Regions from separate parts of the Xanthomonas sp. SS genome, predicted to be linked through region 2. Evidence: predicted binding sites of a transcription regulator. Region 2 holds the regulator's gene; the other holds the start of a gene.
What was found. Region 2 encodes FliA, which starts transcription of late flagellar genes. Its sites were predicted from a motif close to TAAAGTTTNNCNNNCNNNGGCCGATAA; they were not measured.

Region 1: HEP74_RS21520 (methyl-accepting chemotaxis protein) is a predicted target of FliA. The motif match lies at 6,911-6,937, and genes of this name have one in related genera.

Annotation. Positions count from the first base shown of each region.
Region 1 covers NZ_CP051190.1:5,130,550-5,139,219, reverse strand. Annotated here, with positions in the region: gene HEP74_RS21565 (bpX6 domain-containing protein) at 1-153, shown strand, start outside; gene HEP74_RS21560 (glutamine amidotransferase) at 323-1,072, shown strand; gene HEP74_RS21555 (BPSS1780 family membrane protein) at 1,121-2,020, shown strand; gene tatC (twin-arginine translocase subunit TatC) at 2,257-3,000, opposite strand; gene tatB (Sec-independent protein translocase protein TatB) at 2,997-3,548, opposite strand; gene tatA (Sec-independent protein translocase subunit TatA) at 3,565-3,792, opposite strand; gene HEP74_RS21535 (lipid-binding SYLF domain-containing protein) at 3,880-4,788, opposite strand; gene hemH (ferrochelatase) at 4,954-5,913, shown strand; gene HEP74_RS21525 (alpha/beta fold hydrolase) at 5,910-6,758, shown strand; gene HEP74_RS21520 (methyl-accepting chemotaxis protein) at 7,079-8,670, shown strand, end outside.
Region 2 covers NZ_CP051190.1:2,665,398-2,674,067, forward strand. Annotated here, with positions in the region: gene HEP74_RS11060 (ligand-binding sensor domain-containing diguanylate cyclase) at 1-10, shown strand, start outside; gene flhB (flagellar biosynthesis protein FlhB) at 114-1,244, shown strand; gene flhA (flagellar biosynthesis protein FlhA) at 1,262-3,325, shown strand; partial or broken gene flhF (flagellar biosynthesis GTPase FlhF) at 3,502-5,170, shown strand; gene HEP74_RS11080 (MinD/ParA family ATP-binding protein) at 5,157-6,041, shown strand; gene HEP74_RS11085 (RNA polymerase sigma factor FliA) at 6,038-6,787, shown strand; gene cheY (chemotaxis response regulator CheY) at 6,806-7,198, shown strand; gene HEP74_RS11095 (protein phosphatase CheZ) at 7,198-7,806, shown strand; gene HEP74_RS11100 (chemotaxis protein CheA) at 7,811-8,670, shown strand, end outside.

The sequences.
Region 1 (8,670 bases), 2.5 Mb from region 2:
GATGCCGCTTGCATCGCCACACTGGAGACGCCGGCGGGTCTGCCGCTGGGCGCGCGCGAGCAAGCCGAACACCTGCTGCTGTATGCCGCGGACGGCCGCCTGCTGGACATCGACCTGCGCCTGTCGGTGGCGCACCCGCTATCGGTGCTCTGATCGGCTCGCGGCCAAGCCGCTGTCGAAGCCGAGCCTCTGCATGCGGCCGCCGCCGAGCGTGCTTGCCTCATGAGCCCTGGTTATCTCGCTATGCCGCCGGCAAAGACGTCACTTGGAAAAAGCGCTGCGCTGGCGTCTAGAATCAGGCGATGCCGTTGGACTCGCCCGAATGCCTGCAGCGCCCTTCCTGATCCTCGAAACCGGCGAGCCGGTGGCGACGATGCGGCGCTATGGGCGCTTCCCGCACTGGATCCGCGTCGCCGCCGGCCTGGCCGAGCGCGACACGGTGGTCGCCAATGTCGCTGGCGGCGCCGCATTGCCCGCGCGCGCCGGGTTCGCCGGGATCATCGTCACCGGCTCGGCCGCCTTCGTCACCGACCGCGCCGACTGGAGCGAGCGCTCGGCCGACTGGCTGCGCGAGGCCGCTCACGCCGGCACGCCGCTGCTGGGCATCTGTTACGGGCATCAGCTGCTGGCGCATGCGCTGGGCGGGGAGGTCGCCTACAACCCGGCCGGGCGCGAATCGGGCACCGTGCACATCGACCTGCATCCGCCGGCGTTCGACGATCCGCTGTTCGCCGGCCTGCCCGAACGCTTCCCGGCCCATGCCACGCACCTGCAGACGGTGCTGCGCGCGCCGGCCGGCGCCACCGTGCTGGCGCGCTCGGCGCAGGACCAGTGCCATGCCTTCCGCTGGGGCGAGGCGGCCTGGGGCGTGCAGTTCCACCCGGAATTCGCCACCCACCACATGCGCGGCTACGTGCACGCCCGCGCCGAGTGTCTACGCAGCGCCGGCCGCTGCGCCCGTACCATCGCCCGCGAGGTCAGCGCCGCGCCGCTGGCGCGCAAGCTGCTGCGGCGCTTCGTTCAGCGCGCGCGCGGCCAGCAAACCGCCGGCGGCCTGGCAAAACCGCGATAATCTGTACAGGCGCCGCGCTGTACGGCGTTCCCCCACTTCGGATTGGCAATGATCGAGATTCGCAAGCTGCCGGCCTCGGCCGGCGCGGAATGGCTGTTGAGCGGAATTGCGCTGCTGCGCCGGGCGCCGCTGGCGCTGGGCCTGCTGGGCGTGATCTGGGGCCTGGCGGCGCTGTTGGCGCTGCTGATGGGCGCGCTGAACCCGACCCTGGGCATGCTGGCGCAATTGCTGCTGGGCCTGGCCGGACCGCTGCTGTTCGGCGGCCTGGTGTGGGCGGTGCGCGAAGTGGACCAGGGCCGCGTCGCACAGCCGGCGCACCTGCTGCAGGGGTTGCACGACGGCCGCGCGCCGCGCCTGCTGGTGGCGCTGCTGCCGCAGGTGCTGGTCGGCCTGGCGCTGGGCGCGCTGGCCCTGGTGGTGGTCGGCCAGAGCGGCTGGGAGCAGCTGGGCACGGTGATGAACAAGCTCAACGAACTCGGCCAGTCCAGCGCCCAGCCGGATCCGGCGCAGGTCGAGCAGCTGGTGGCCACGCTGCCGGCGATGCGCATCCTGCTGTGGCTGCTGATGGTGTTCGTCGGCTTCGTGGCGGTGACGCTGACCCTGTTCGTGCTCGCCCCGCAGGTGATGTTCGACGGTCGCGGCGGCCTGGCGGCGATGCGCAACAGCCTGCGCGCCTGCCTGCACAACCTGCCGGCGATGCTGGTGTTCTTCATCCTCGCCTTCATCGCGATGTTCGCGCTGTATTTCGCCCTGGTCCTGGTGATCCTGCTGGTGCAGGCGCTGGCCGGGCCGACCATCGCCGCCCTGGTCGCGCAATTGCTGCTGATGGCGCTGGCGATGCCGGCGCTGGCCGGCGCGGTCTACGCGGCCTGGAAGCAGATGTTCGTGCACAGCGGCGACGCCGCGCCGGCGGTGCCGCCGCCGCCTTCCAATGTGTTTGCAGCTTGATTGAAGGCCGGGATTGGGGAGTCGGGATTGGGGATTCGTAAAAGCGGCAGCTGACGGTTTCCCTGTCGTCGCTTTTGCAGAGCTCTAGCCTTGCCAGGCCGTCGCATCTGTAGGAGAGGCTTCAGCTCCGACGCTTTCGGCTTCGCGGATTGCCGCTATTGACGAAGCCTGAGGTTCCTGGAGCCGCGCTACATGGCGAAGGCGCGGCTGCCCCGGCCTTTGCGAATCCCCAATCCCTAATCCCGAATCTCGGCTTCAGACGGCTTCTTGGTTACCGCACTAGCCGCAATGATGCCGATCTCGTACAGCAGGCACATCGGGATCGCCAGCATCAGCTGCGAGACCACGTCCGGCGGGGTCAGCACCGCCGCCAGCACGAAGATGCCGACCACCGCATAACCGCGGCCTTCGCGCAGCTGCTGCGGGGTGACCCAGCCCAGCAACGCCAGGATCACCAGCGCTACCGGCAGCTCGAAGCTGGCGCCGAAGGCGAAGAAGATCGCCAGCACGAAATCCAGGTAGGCACCGGCGTCCGGGGTGAGCTGGATGATGTCCGGCTTGAACGTGGTCAGGAAGTGGAACACCGCCGGCAGCACCAGGAAATAGGCGAAGGCGCAGCCCACGTAGAACAGCAGCACCGCCGAGGCCAGCAGCGGCAGCGCCAGGCGCTTCTCGCGCTGGTACAGGCCCGGGGCGACGAACGCCCAGGCCTGGTACAGCAGCCACGGCACGGCGATGAACACGCCTACGAAGAAGGTCAGCTTGAGCGGGGCGAACACCGCGCCGGCCGGGTGGGTGGCGATCACGCTCTGCCCGATCGGCAGCTGCGCCAGCATCGGCGCGGCCAGCCAGGTGTAGATGGGCTTGGAGAAGGGCAGCAGCGCCAGCACCACCACGCCCAGGCCGATCAGCGCGCGCACCAGGCGCGCGCGCAATTCGACCAGATGCTCGATCAGGCTGCTTTCGGCTTCCGGATTCATCGCGGCACCTCAGGGTCGCCGCTGAGCGGTGCGGCGCCAGGCGCCGGCGGTGTGGGGGCCGACTCGTGCGCGGCGGGCGGCGGTGCGTCGCTTGCTGCGTGCGGATGCGCATGCGCGGCTGGAGCCGCTGGCGCGGTAGCCGGCACCGCTGGGGCAGCGGCGGGAGCGCCCGACGACGGCAACGCTTCCGGCGCTGGCGCCGTCGGCTGCGGCTCGCTGGCCGCAGGCGCGGCCTCGGCCAGCGGTTCCGGTCCGGTCGGGTCGATCTCCCGGCGCAGCGCGTCGGTCTCGCGCTGCAACTGCTGGCCGCTGTCGCGCAGCTGCGATTCGGCCTGGCGCAGCGAGGCCTGCACGTCCTGCAGGCTGCGCTTGAGTTCCTCGGCTTCCAGTTCGCGTTCCAGTTCCTGCTTCACCGAGTCCCACTGCGCGCGCGCGCGGCGCACCCACAGGCCGGCGAAGCGCGCTGCCTTGGGCAGGCGTTCCGGGCCGAGCACCACCAGCGCCACCACTGCGATCAGCAGCAGTTCGCTGAATCCGATATCGAACACGCCGACAGCGTCCTATTCAGCGCGCGTCGCGGTCGCGCTCGGCCTGGGTCTCGCGGGACTGCTCGCTGCTGCGCGACTCGTCGCCGAGCTGGCCGGCGGGTTTGTCCTCGTCGCGCATGCCTTTCTTGAATTCCTTGACCGCACTGCCCAGATCCTTGGCGCCGCTGGTCAGCCGCTTGGTGCCGAACACCAGCAGCACGATCACCAGCACGACAAGCCAGTGCCAGATGCTAAAACCGCCCATGATCCGCTCGCAGAGAAGTCGTAAGGAATAAAGAGGATAACGCACCGCGCCGCGGTGCGTTCAGTGCCGCACGCGGTGCCGCGGATTCTAGTGGTTGCCGTCCAGCGACTCGGTGCGGATCTCGCCTTCGGACACAGGCTGGAAGCCCTGCTGCGGCGGTGTCTGCGGCGGGGCGTGCAACGGCGCGGTGCTGGCGCCGTCGGCGGCGGCCGGTTCGGCGACCGGCGGCGGTGCGGCCTGCGCCGACGCTTGCGGCCGCGGCGGCGGCGGCGTGGCGGTGCGTCCGGCGCTGTCGGTGCCGCGGTTCTGCCGCGCGGCGTAGGTCGCTTCCTCGAGCTTGTCGCGGAACGCGACCACGTCGTTGGACGGCAGGCCGGTGGTGCGGCCTTCGAAGATCATGCGCGGGGTGGTGTTGCTGCCGTACACGTTGAGGTCGGCGGCATCGTCGATCTGCAGCGCCGCGCCGTCCAGCGCCACGCCGGCGAACAGGCCGCGCGCGCGCGACCACGACCAGATCTCGGCCTTGAGCTGGCCGTCGGTGGCGGCCGACGCATTGCGCCCGACCGGGCCGGCGGCCACGCCGGCATCGGCGCCGAGGGTGAACTTGCCGTTGACGATGTTGTCCAGGCTGCGGTCGTTGCGGAACACCAGCACCACGTCGGAGGACTGCACGCCGACCTGGAAGCCGATGCTGCCGCCGGTGAGCTTGACGAACACCGGGTTGGACCAGGTGCCGTCGGGGCGCTTGACCGACATCAGGCCGTGGCCGCGGCGGCCGCCGATGACCAGGCCGGCCTTGAGCGTGTCCGGGATCACCACGATCGCGCGGCCCTCGTCGAGCAGCTTGTCGGGAATGGATTGCTCCGGGATCTCCTGGATGTCGCTCAGCACGCGCAGCGCGTTGCGGGCGCGCTCGTCTTCTTCCGGGCCGGCCACGGCGTGGCCGACGAACAGCGTGGTACTCAACAACAGGGCGAGGCGCGGCAGGCGGGGCATGGCGGGCTTCCGAAATAGGTCCGCAGCAAGATACTGCAAGTCCTTGAACTTAGTCACAGCGCAATGAATCGGCAATGAGTGCGCGCGGCGCTGCGCGGGCGCATCGATCGTTGCGATAGACACGATCGCGGCGCGCGGGGCGGGCGCCTCTGCCACAATGCGTGGATGAGCGACGCACCCGAGACCGCCGTGCTGGTGGTGAATCTAGGCACGCCCGAGGCGCCGACCGCGCCTGCGGTCGCCCGTTACCTGGCCGAATTCCTCGGCGACAAACGCGTGGTCGCCATCCCCAAGCTGTTCTGGTGGCCGCTGCTGAACTGGGTGATCCTGCCGCGGCGCTCGCCGCGTTCGGCGGAGAAGTACGCGCTGGTGTGGCTGCCGGAAGGCTCGCCGCTGGCGGTGTACACCCGGCGCCTGACCGAGGGCATGCAGCGCGAACTGCCCGGGCACCGCGTGGCCTGGGCGATGCGCTACGGCACCCCGGCGCTGGCGCCGGCACTGGACGCGCTGCGCGACGGCGGCGTGGGCCGGATCGTGGTGCTGCCGCTGTACCCGCAGTATTCGACCACCACCACCGCCTCGATCGAGGACGTGGTGCAGGCCTGGCAGGCGCGCAATCCGCAGCTGCCGGTGACCCTGATCGAGGACTATCCGACCGACCCGGCCTGGGTCGAGGCGGTGGCCGACAGCGTGCGCGCGCACTGGGCGCAGCACGGCCGCGGCGAGACCCTGTTCTTCTCCTTCCATGGCCTGCCGCAGCGCGTGGCCAACAACGGCGACCCGTATCCGCAACGCTGCGAGGCCAGCGCGCAGGCGATTGCCGCGGCGCTGGGCCTGGGCGCCAACGAATGGCAGCTCGGCTACCAGTCGCGCTTCGGCGCCGAGCGCTGGCTGCAGCCGTATGCGGAGCCGAGCCTGTGGCAGCTGGCCGAGCAGGGCACCAAGCGGGTCGACGTGATCTGCCCGGGCTTCGCTACCGACTGCCTGGAGACGCTGGAAGAAGTGGCGATGGGCTTCGTCGAGACCTGCGCCGCGCGCGGCATGCAGGTGCGCTACATCCCCTGCCTCAACGACGCCCCGGCGCACGCGCGCGCGCTGGCGCAGCTGGCCGCCCGCGCCGCATGACGCTGCGCACCTTCGCCTGCCCGTCGCGGGTAGGCACGCTGGCCGGTCTGCGCAGCGGCGATCCGCACGGGCCCAAGGTGCTGGCGGTGCATGGCTGGCTGGACAACGCCGCCAGCTTCGTGCCGCTGAGCGCGCAGCTGCCGCAGCTGGACCTGGTGATGCTGGACCTGCCCGGCCACGGCCACAGCGAACCGTTGCCGGCCGGCGCCGACTATCTGCTGACCGGCGCGCTGCATCCGCTGCTGGACGCGGCCGACGCGCTGGGCTGGGAGCGCTTCGCGGTGATCGGCCATTCGATGGGCGCGGCGATCGCCAGCACCCTGGCCGCGGCGGCGCCGCAGCGCATCGAGAAGCTGGTCGCGATCGAAATGCTCGGCGGCCTGGCCGAGACCGTGGAGGGCACCCTGGAACGCCTGCGCGACAGCGTCGCCGCGACCCGCCGCGCCAACGCCAGCGCCTCGCCGCTGCGCGTGTTCCCCGACCTGGCCGCGCCGGTGCGCGCGCGGATGTTGGCCAACCAGCTCAGCGAGCCGGCGGCGCGACTGCTGGTGGAGCGCGGGGTCGAGGCGGTGGAGGGCGGCTACGTGTGGCGCAGCGACCGGCGCCTGACCCTGCCCACCGCGGTGCGGCTGAGCGAGGCGCAGGTGCAGGCGCTGCTGGCCGGCATCGACTGCCCCGCGCGGGTGATCTACGCCGACCCGGCGCAGCCGTATTTCCCCGAGCCGTTGCGCAACGAACGTGCGGCGCGGTTGCGCCATGGCCGCGTGCACGTGCTGCCCGGCACCCATCACCTGCACATGGAGCAGCCGGCCGCGGTGGCGGCGCTGTTGCACGACTTCTTCTGAGCCGCCGGCCGGCGCTGTTGCGCCGCCCTGCCATCGCGGCATCGTGCGACCGCCGCAGTGGGACGCTGCGCCGCTCGCCCGAACCGACGCCGTCGCACGTCCAGCACACGCCCTCGAACGTCAACGCGTGCACGAACGGCGCCAGCGCCTGCTCAAGTTCCCGGCATTGCCGCCGATAAATGCCTGGGACGCGCGGCACGCCGCGGTTGCGATCCACCCGGCGTCACAGTTCGTCATGTTGTCGTAGGCCGGTCGCGTTTCGGTAAAGCTTGGTGGCCAGGGTACGCGTGGGCAATTGCGCCCGAACCTTCCCCGCCCCGATGATCCGTCTCCTTCGCCGTTATCCCGTCGGTCCCCGACTGACCTTCGCCTTCGCAGCCCTGCTGCTGCTCTGCGGCGCACTGATCGTCGCCAGCCTGGCCTCGATGGCCATGGCGCGCCGCCAGCTCGACGACATCAGCCTGGACAAGATGGAGAAGATCCGGCTGTCCGATGCCATGGTCACCGCCCAGGCGCGGCTGGAAATCGGCCTGCTCAACGATGTGATCCTGACCAACCCCGACGAGAAGCGCGAGATCGTGCGCGCGATCGACCAGGCCGCGCGCGACTACGCGCAGGTGCGCCGCAAGCTGTTCGCGATGCGCCTGGATCCGGCCGACCGCACCGGCGCGCAGCGCCGCGCCGCGATCGACCAGGCCTATGTCCAGGTGCAGCCGTTCCAGACCCAGGTGCTGGCGCTGGCCGCCGACAACCAGAACCTGGACGCGCAGACCCTGCACCTGTACACGCTGCAGCCGTTGCTGGCGAACTGGCAGCAGGCGATCCAGCGCAATGCCACGCACCTGCGCTCGCTCAGCGACCAGGCGTATGCCGATGCGGTGACGACGATGGACCGCGCGCGCTGGATGCTGCTGATCGGCGGCGGCCTGCTGCTGGCGGTCAGCACCTGGCTGGGCTGGTGCATCACCCAGAGCCTGGTGCGGCCGCTGCGCGAAGGCACGCGGATCGCCGCGGCGATCGCCGCCGGTCGGCTCGACGCACCGCTGCCGGTGCACGGCAACGACGAGGCCGCCGAGCTGCTGCGCAGCATGCAGACCATGCAGGCGCAGTTGCGCGCGGTGCTCGCCGAGCAACGGCAGATGGCGCAGCGCCACGCCGCCGGCGCGGTCGCGCACCGCAGCGACGCGGCAGGGTTCCCGGGCGAATACGGGCAACTGCTGCACGATGCCAATGCGCTGGTCGATCTGCACGTGGGCACGGTGCAGTCCACGGTCGCGTTGATGCAGCGCTACGCCATCGGCGACCTCAGCGAGGACATGCCGCGCCTGCCCGGCGAGCAGGCGGCGATCTCCGACACCATGGACGCGATCAAGGCCAACCTCGGCGCGCTCAACCGCGACATCTGGCACCTGGCGGCGGCCGCGGCGGCCGGCGATTTCAGCGCGCGCGGCGACGTCGGCCGCCACCAGCACGATTTCCGCACCATGCTGGAAAGCCTGAACCAGCTGATGGCGACCGTGGACGGCAACCTCGGCGCGCTGTCGACGCTGCTGCGCGCGATCGCCTGCGGCGACCTGGGCGTGCGCATGCACGGCGAATTCCATGGCGTGTTCGCGGGCATGCGCGACGACGCCAACGCCACCGCCGACCAGCTGGCGGGGATCGTGGCCGGCATCCAGCAGGCGGCGGCGGCGATCGACAGCGAGGCCGGCGCCATCGCCGGCGGGCATCAGGACCTGTCGCGCCGCAGCGCCGAGCAGGCCGGCGCGCTGGAGCGCACCGCGGCATCGGCGGCGCAACTGACCGAGACGGTCAAACAGAACGCCGCGCACGCGGACCAGGCCAACCAGCTGGCGACCGTCGCGGCGTCGGTCGCGCGCCAGGGCGGCGCGGCGATCGACGAAGCGGTGGC
Region 2 (8,670 bases):
GCAGGACTAGGCTGCGTCGGCGCGGCGGAGCGCGCCGCGGGCCGCCGTCCGGCGAACGGTACGGTCCTTGCAGGAGGCTGGGTTGAATCCCCTGCCCGGCGCGCCTCACCGTCATGTCCGAAAACGAAGAAGGCACCGAAAAAACCGAACAACCGACCGAAAAACGCCTGCGCGAGGCACGCGAGCAGGGCAACATCCCGCAGTCGCGCGAACTGGCGACGGCGGCGGTGTTCAGCGCCGGCATCTTCGCCCTGATGGGCATGTCCGGCTCGCTGGCGGCCGGCGCGGCGAACTGGATGAAGGCCGCGCTGCGCCCGGATCCGCGCCTGCACGACAACCCGGACGCGCTGTTCGGCCACTTCGGCGAATTGCTGCTGGGGCTGCTTTGGGTGACCCTGCCGCTGGTCGGCATCTGCGTGGCGGCCGGCTTCGTGGCGCCGATCCTGATGGGCAGCCTGCGCTTCTCCGGCGCGGCGCTGATCCCCAAGTTCGAACGGCTCAACCCGATGGCCGGGCTGTCCCGGCTGTACGGCCCGGAAAGCCTGGCCGAACTGTTCAAGTCGATGCTGCGCATGGGCTTCGTCGGCGGCGCCGCCGCCCTGTGCATCTCCAACAACGTGGACGGCCTGCGCAGCCTGATGCGGCAACCCCTGGAGACCGCCATCGGCGACGGCCTGGGCTTCACCCTGCACCTGCTGCTGTACACCGCCGGCGCGCTGGCGCTGCTGGCCGCGATCGACGCGCCGTACCAGAAGTGGAACTACACCCGCAAACTGATGATGACCCGCGACGAAGTGCGCCGGGAAATGAAGGAAAGCGAGGGCAGCCCGGAGGTCAAGGGCCGCATCCGGCAGATGCAGATGCAGCTGTCGCAGCGGCGGATGATGGAGGCGGTGCCCAGCGCCGACGTGGTGGTGGTCAACCCCACCCACTACGCGGTGGCGCTGAAATACGAAAGCGGCCGCATGCGCGCGCCGACCGTGGTCGCCAAGGGCGTGGACGAGCTGGCCTTCCGCATCCGCGAAATCGGCGAGCAGCACCGCGTCGCAGTGGTGTCTGCGCCACCTTTGGCACGCGCCTTGTATCGGGAAGGGCAACTCGGCAAGGAAATTCCCGTGAGACTGTATTCGGCGGTGGCGCAGATCCTCTCCTACGTGTACCAGCTGCGCGCCTGGCGCAGCGGGCCGATGCCGCCGTTGCCGCCGCTGGAGGTCGATGAATTCGCCCCGGGGAGCAAGCCGTGAGCCAGCCCGCCGCGCAAATGAACACGCGCAAGATGATGGACATGATCAAGCACGGCCTCGGCGCGCCGGTGATCGTGATGGCGATGCTGGCGATGGTGGTGGTGCCGCTGGCCGCGCCGGTGCTGGACGCCCTGTTCACCTTCAACATCGCGATCTCGCTGATGGTGCTGCTGGCGGTGGTCTATGTGAAGCGGCCGCTGGAGTTCAGCATCTTCCCGATCGTGCTGCTGATGACCACGATGCTGCGCCTGGCGCTGAACGTGGCCTCCACCCGCGTGATCCTGATCAACGGCCAAGACGGCCACGGCGCCGCCGGCAAGGTGATCGAGGCGTTCGGCCAGTTCGTGATCGGCGGCAACTACGCGGTCGGCATCGTGGTGTTCGCGATCCTGACCATCATCAACTTCGTGGTCATCACCAAGGGCGCCGGGCGCGTGTCGGAAGTGACCGCGCGCTTCATCCTAGACGCCATGCCCGGCAAGCAGATGGCGATCGACGCCGACCTCAACGCCGGCCTGCTGACCCGCGAAGAGGCCAAGGCCCGGCGCGAGGAAGTCCGCGAGGAAGCCGACTTCTACGGCTCGATGGACGGCGCCAGCAAGTTCATCCGCGGCGACGCCATCGCCGGCATCCTGATCCTGTTCATCAACCTCATTGGCGGCATGGCGGTCGGCGTCCTGCAGCACGGCATGCCGGTGGGCCAGGCCGCGTCCACCTATACCCTGCTGTCGATCGGCGACGGCCTGGTGGCGCAGTTGCCGGCGCTGCTGGTGTCCTCGGCGGTGGCGATGCTGGTCACCCGCGCCTCGCGCTCGCAGGACATGGGCGCCTCGATGATGGGCCAGGTGTTCGGCCAGCACAAAGCGCTGGCGGTGGCCGCGGCGATCCTGGGCCTGGTCGGCCTGGTCCCGGGCATGCCCAACGTCGCTTTCTTGACGCTGGCGCTGATCCTGGGCCTGCTGGCCTGGAAAATGTGGAAGCGCAGCCTGCTGCCGGAAGAAGCCAAGCCGGATCCGGCGCAGCAGGCGGCCAGCGCCGGCGCCCAGGCCAACGCCGAACTGGGCTGGGACGAACTGCGCCCGATCGATCCGCTGGGCCTGGAGGTCGGCTACCGGCTGATCCCGCTGGTGGACAAGACCCAGGGCGGCGAACTGATGGCGCGGATCAAGGGCGTGCGCCGCAAGCTGACCCAGGACATCGGCTTCCTGATCCCGCCGGTACACATCCGCGACAACCTGGAGTTGCCGGCCAACGCCTACCGCCTGCTGGTGCACGGCGTGCCGGTGGCCACCGCCGACATCCACCCCGATCGCGAACTGGCGCTGGACCCGGGCGGCGCGCTGGGCAAGATCGACGGCATCGCCGGCAAGGACCCCGCGTTCGGCCTGGATGCGATCTGGATCCAGCCGCACCAACGCGCCCAGGCCGAGACCATGGGCTACACCGTGGTCGACCCGGCCACGGTGATCGCCACCCACCTGTCGCACCTGATCCGCGAGCACGCCCCGGAACTGCTCGGCCACGAAGAGGTGCAGCAGCTGCTGGCCACGCTGGCCAAGAGCGCGCCGAAGCTGGTCGAGGACCTCACCCCGAAGGCGCTGCCGCTGTCGGTGGTGGTGCGTGTGCTGCAGAACCTGCTGATCGAGAAGATCCCGGTGCGGCAGCTGCGCAAGATCGTCGAGGCGCTGGTCGAACAGGCCCCGCAGAGTCAAGAACCCGGCGTGCTCACCGCTGCGGTGCGCAACGCCCTGGGCCGGTTCATCGTCCAGGAAATCTCGGGAATGTCCGCCGAACTGCCGGTGTACACCCTGGCCCCGCAATTGGAACGTGTCTTGCAAGACTCTACCCAAGGCAACGGTGCCGCGCTGGAACCCGGCCTGGCCGAGCGGCTGCACCAGAGCCTGGCCGAATGCGTCAGCAAGCAGGAAGCGCGCAACGAACCGGCCGTGGTGCTGGTCCCGGCGCAAGTCCGCGCCGCGCTGGCCAGGCTGGTCCGCCACAGCGTCCCCTCGCTGTCGGTGCTGTCCTACAGCGAGGTACCGGAAGACAAGCGGCTGAAGCTGGTGGGAACGATCAGCTGACAGGCAGGGATTGGTGATTTGGGATACGGGATTCGCAACAGCGGACCCCGCGAGCGGAGAGAGACAGCAGTGAAACGATCGAAGACAACCAGAGCAAGGCGACCGGATACCAGCCACGTAACGGCGGCATCCGCGACCAATCCCCAATCCCCACTCCCGAATCCCGGCGTCCACCCATGAAGATCAAACGCTTCGTAGCCCCCGACATGCGCACCGCGTTCCGCATGGTCCGCGACGAGCACGGTCCGGATGCGGTGATCCTGTCCAACCGGCGCACCGACGAAGGCATCGAGATCGTCGCCGCCAGCAACTACGACGAAGCCCTGGTGCAGCAGGCGCTGGACGCGGCGCGTCCGGAAGAGGCGGCGCCGCGGCTGCAGGTGTCGGCCGCCAATCCGGCGCCGCGTGCGGCCAAGGCCGCCGCCAACCCGGCGATGGCGATGATGGCCGCGATCAGCGAGCGCCGTGCCCCGGCCGCCGCCATGGCCAACGCCGGCAGCACCGCGACAGTGGCGCAGGCCGCACCGGCGCGGCCGCTGACCCAGCCCGCCGCGATCGCCGCCTCGGCGATGCCGGCCGGCACTGCGCCGGCGCCGAGCCGTCCCGCCGCCGCGCCGCGGGCCCCTGCCCGGTCCCCGCCGACGCCCCCTTCGCCGAATTCCGCATTCCGAGGACGTGTTCCGCAACGCACCGATCAGCGTGCCGATGCCCAGCCCGTTCGCCGCCCCGGCCGCCCCGGCCGCCGCCGCCAGCGCCGCCGCGATCGCCGCCGAGGTGCCGGCCTGGCTGGAAGACATCGCCGCCGTGTCGCTGACCCCGGCCGCCGCGACTAGCGCCGCGAACGTCGTGCCGCTGCCGGCCGCCGCGCCTGCGGCCAGCGCCGGGATCCCGGCGCCGCCGACGCTGGCGCCGGTGGCCAGCTTCCCCGTCGCGCAGAACGACGAACAATTGACTCAGCTGCGCGACGAACTGGCGCTGATGCGGCAGATGATCGAGCGCGAGATGAACCGGCTCACCGACGAACGCCTGCGCGGCTCGCCGGTGCGCGCCCAGGCGCTGGAGCTGATGGACGACTACGGCTTCGACAGCGGCCTGACCCGCGACGTGGTGATGCAGATCCCCGCCGACCTGGAACTGCACCGCGGCCGCGGGCTGATGCTGGGGCTGCTGTCCAAGCGCCTGCCGATCGCCCCGCTGGATCCGATCGAGGAAGGCGGCGTGATCGCCCTGATCGGCCCCACCGGCGCCGGCAAGACCACCACCATCGCCAAGCTGGCCTCGCGCTTCCTGGAGCGCCACGCCGCCCGCGACGTGGCCCTGGTCACCACCGACACCATCCGCGTCGGCGGCCGCGAACAGCTGCACAGCTACGGCCGCCAGCTCGGCATCGCCGTGCACGAGGCCGACAGCGACGCCGCCCTGCAGCAGCTGCTGGAGCGCCTGCGCGACTACAAGCTGGTGCTGATCGACACCGCCGGCATGGGCCAGCGCGACCGCGCCCTGGCCGCACAGCTGCACTGGCTGCGCGCCTCGCGAGTGGTCCGGTCCTTGCTAGTACTCCCTGCCAACGCTCATTTCTCCGACCTGGACGAGGTGGTGCGCCGGTTTGCCGGCGCCGATCCGCAGGGGGTGATCTTGACCAAGCTTGACGAAACCGGGCGGTTTGGCAGTGCCCTGTCGGTGGTCGCGGACCACCGGCTTCCCATCACCTGGGTGACCGATGGTCAGCGCGTGCCGGACGACCTGCACCGCGCCAACGCCGCCAGCCTGGTATTGCGCCTTGAAGATTTGCGGCGCGCTGCCGATAAGCCCTGTACTCCGGAGCAGAACCATGCCGTCGCGTGATTACGCCAATCTGACCAATGCCTTCCCCCTGTCGGCAACGCGCAGCGAACCGCTGGGCCCGGTGCGCACGATCGCCGTGACCGGCGGCAAGGGCGGCGTCGGCAAGACCAACATCTCGGTCAACCTGTCGATGGCGCTGGCCGACATGGGCAAGCGCACCCTGCTGCTGGACGCCGACCTTGGCCTGGCCAACGTCGACGTGCTGCTCGGGCTGACCCCCAAATTCACCCTGGCCGACCTGGTCGCCGGGCGCTGCACCCTGGAAGAGGTGCTGATCGACATGCCCAACGGGCTGATGGTGGTGCCCGCCGCCTCCGGTCGCCGGCACATGGCCGAGCTGCCGCCGGCCCAGCACGTCGGCCTGGTCAACGTGTTCTCCGAGCTCAAGCGCGAGCTGGACGTGATGATCATCGACACCGCCGCCGGCATCACCGACAGCGTGCTGACCTTCTGCCAGGCCGCGCAGGACGCGGTGGTGGTGGTCTGCGACGAACCGGCCTCGATCACCGACGCCTACGCGCTGATCAAGGTGCTGTCGCGCGAACGCGGCGTGGACCGGGTGCAGATCGTGGCCAACATGGTCCGCGACCTCAACGAAGGCCGCCTGCTGTACGACAAGCTGAGCCGGGTGTGCGAGAAGTTCCTCGGCGACGTGTCGCTGAATTACCTGGGCTGCGTGCCGCAGGACGACTGGCTGCGCCTGGCGGTGCAGCGCCAGCAGCCGGTGGTCAAGGCCTACCCGTCCAGCCCGTCGGCGCAGGCGATCGCCGAGATCGCCCGCCGCACCTCGCGCTGGCAGGCGCCGACCGTGCCGCGCGGCAACGTCGAGTTCTTCGTCGAACGGATCATCCAGCGGGGGGTCGCCGCATGAACGCCGCCGCCCAATACCGCGCCGTGCAGCGCAACAGCTCCAACGACTACATCGCCCAGCATTCGGACCTGGTGCGGCGCATCGCCCACCACCTGGCGGCGCGACTGCCGGCCAGCGTCGAGATCGACGACCTGATCCAGGCCGGCATGATCGGCCTGATCGAGGCCTCGCGCAGCTACGACGCCGACCAGGGCGCCTCGTTCGAGACCTACGCCTCGATCCGCATCCGCGGCTCGATGATCGATGAGATCCGCCGCGGCGACTGGGTGCCGCGTTCGGTGCACCGCCGCGCCCGCGACGCCGCCTCGGCGATCCGCAAGATCGAGCAGAGCACCGGCCGCGCCGCCGCCGCCAACGAAGTGGCCGCCGCGATGGACATGCCGCTTCCCGAATACCTGCGATTGATGGAAGATGCCGCGCGCGGCCAGGTGCTGAGCCTGGAATCGCGGGTCGAAGACCACGGCGAGCTGGACACCATCGCCAAGGGCGGGCCCAATCCGCAGCAGATGCTCGAGCGCAGCGAGTTCGGGCGCGAACTGGGCAAGGCGATCGCGCTGCTGCCCGAGCGCGAGCAGCTGGTACTGTCTCTGTACTACGAACAAGAATTGAACTTGAAGGAAATCGGCGCGGTGCTCGGTGTCAGCGAGTCGCGCGTCTGCCAGATCCACGGCCAGGCCACGGTACGCTTGCGCGGACGCTTGAAAGCGTTCGAAGCGGCAGACGCCGGCCTGGAAGACGAAGAATAAGACCCAAGGGAGTTAGCGGTGAACAAGAACATGCGGATTTTGATCGTGGACGATTTCTCGACGATGCGGCGCATCGTCAAGAATCTGCTCGGCGATCTGGGCTTCACCAACACTGCAGAGGCCGAAGACGGCAACAGTGCGCTGGCTGCGCTGCGCTCGGCACCGTTCGAGTTCGTGGTCACCGACTGGAACATGCCCGGCATGACCGGCATCGACCTGCTGCGCAACATCCGTGCCGACGACAAGCTCAAGCACCTGCCGGTGCTGATGGTGACCGCCGAGGCCAAGCGCGAGCAGATCATCGAGGCGGCGCAGTGCGGCGTGAACGGCTACATCATCAAGCCGTTCACCGCGCAGACGTTGCAGGAGAAGCTGGGCAAGATCTTCGAACGCCTGGGAGCGACCGCCTGATGCAAGCCACCGCCGAACGCAGCGCCCTGATCGAACGCCTGCAAGGTGCGCTGGACGCACTGGAGCGCGGCGACGAAACCGCCTGGCGCAAGGAAATCGACACGCTCGCCGCCTGGCGCACGCGGCCGATGATGCAGGGCCTGAGCCGGCTGGCGCGCGACCTGGGCCAGGCGCTCGGCGAGCTGCCGGTCATTCCCAGCGAAGCCGGCGAACTGGACGACGCCTGCTCGCGCCTGGACCACGTGGTGGAGATGACCGAGAAGGCCAGCCACCGCACCCTGGACCTGGCCGAGGAATGCCGCGCGCTGGCCGAACAGCTGCGCGCCGGCGGGCTGACCGGCGACCAGGGCGAGATCCTCGACAAGATCCGCCACAACCTCACCGAGATGGCCCTGGCGCAGAGCTTCCAGGACCTGACCGGGCAGATCATCCGCCGCGTGGCGACCATCGTGCGCCGCGTGCACGAGGGCTTCGGCGCGCTCGGCCTGCCGCCGAAGGAAGACAAGAAGCCCGATGGCAGCCTGGCCGGCCCGGCGCTGGCCGGACTGGACCGCCACGGCGTGTCGCAGAACGACGCCGACGACCTGCTGTCCGGACTGGGACTGTAATGCCATGAGCGCCGTCCCCGACGACATCGCTGCCGACTTCATCATCGAGGCCCAGGAAATCCTGGACCGGCTCGGCGAGCAGTTGGTGTCGCTGGAGCAGGCGCCCGAGGACAGCGACCAGCTCAACGCGGTATTCCGCGGTTTCCACACGCTCAAGGGCGGCGCCGGCTTTCTGGCGATCAACGCCATGGTCGAGCTGTGCCACGCCGCCGAGGACACCCTGGGCCAGGCCCGCGCCGGCCAGGCCACCTTGCAGGCGCGGCACTTCGACGCCGCGCAGCAGTCGCTGGACTACCTGCAGTCGATGCTCGACGCATTCGGCAGCGGCAGCGAACCGCCGCGCGCGCCGCAGCAGCTGATCGCGCAGTTCGCCACCAGCGGCGAAGAAACCGCCGCGCCCAGCGCCAAGGCCGCCGTCGCCGCGCCGCTGCCCGCCGCAGGCGGCAACAGCGACATGATCGACGACGACGAATTCGAAGCGTTGCTCGACCAGCTGCACGGCGGCGCCGCGCCAGCCGCGCTGCCAGTACCGGCCGCCGCGCCGCGGCCGGCGCCGAGCGCCAAGCCCGCAGGTGCGCCGGCCAAAGCCGCCGAACCCGAACACACCGTGCGCGTGGACACCAAGCGCCTGGACGCGATCGTCAACCTGATCGGCGAACTGGTGCTGTCGCGCAACCGGCTCAAGACCCTGCGCGTGCGCCTGCGCGACGAAGAACTGGACCGCGCGGTCAGCAGCCTGGACATCGCCACCTCGCGCCTGCAATCGGCGGTGATGCGCACCCGCATGCAGCCGGTCGGCAAGGTGTTCTCGCGCTTCCCCAAGGTCGCGCGCGACGTCGCCCGCTCCCTGAACAAGGAAGTGGA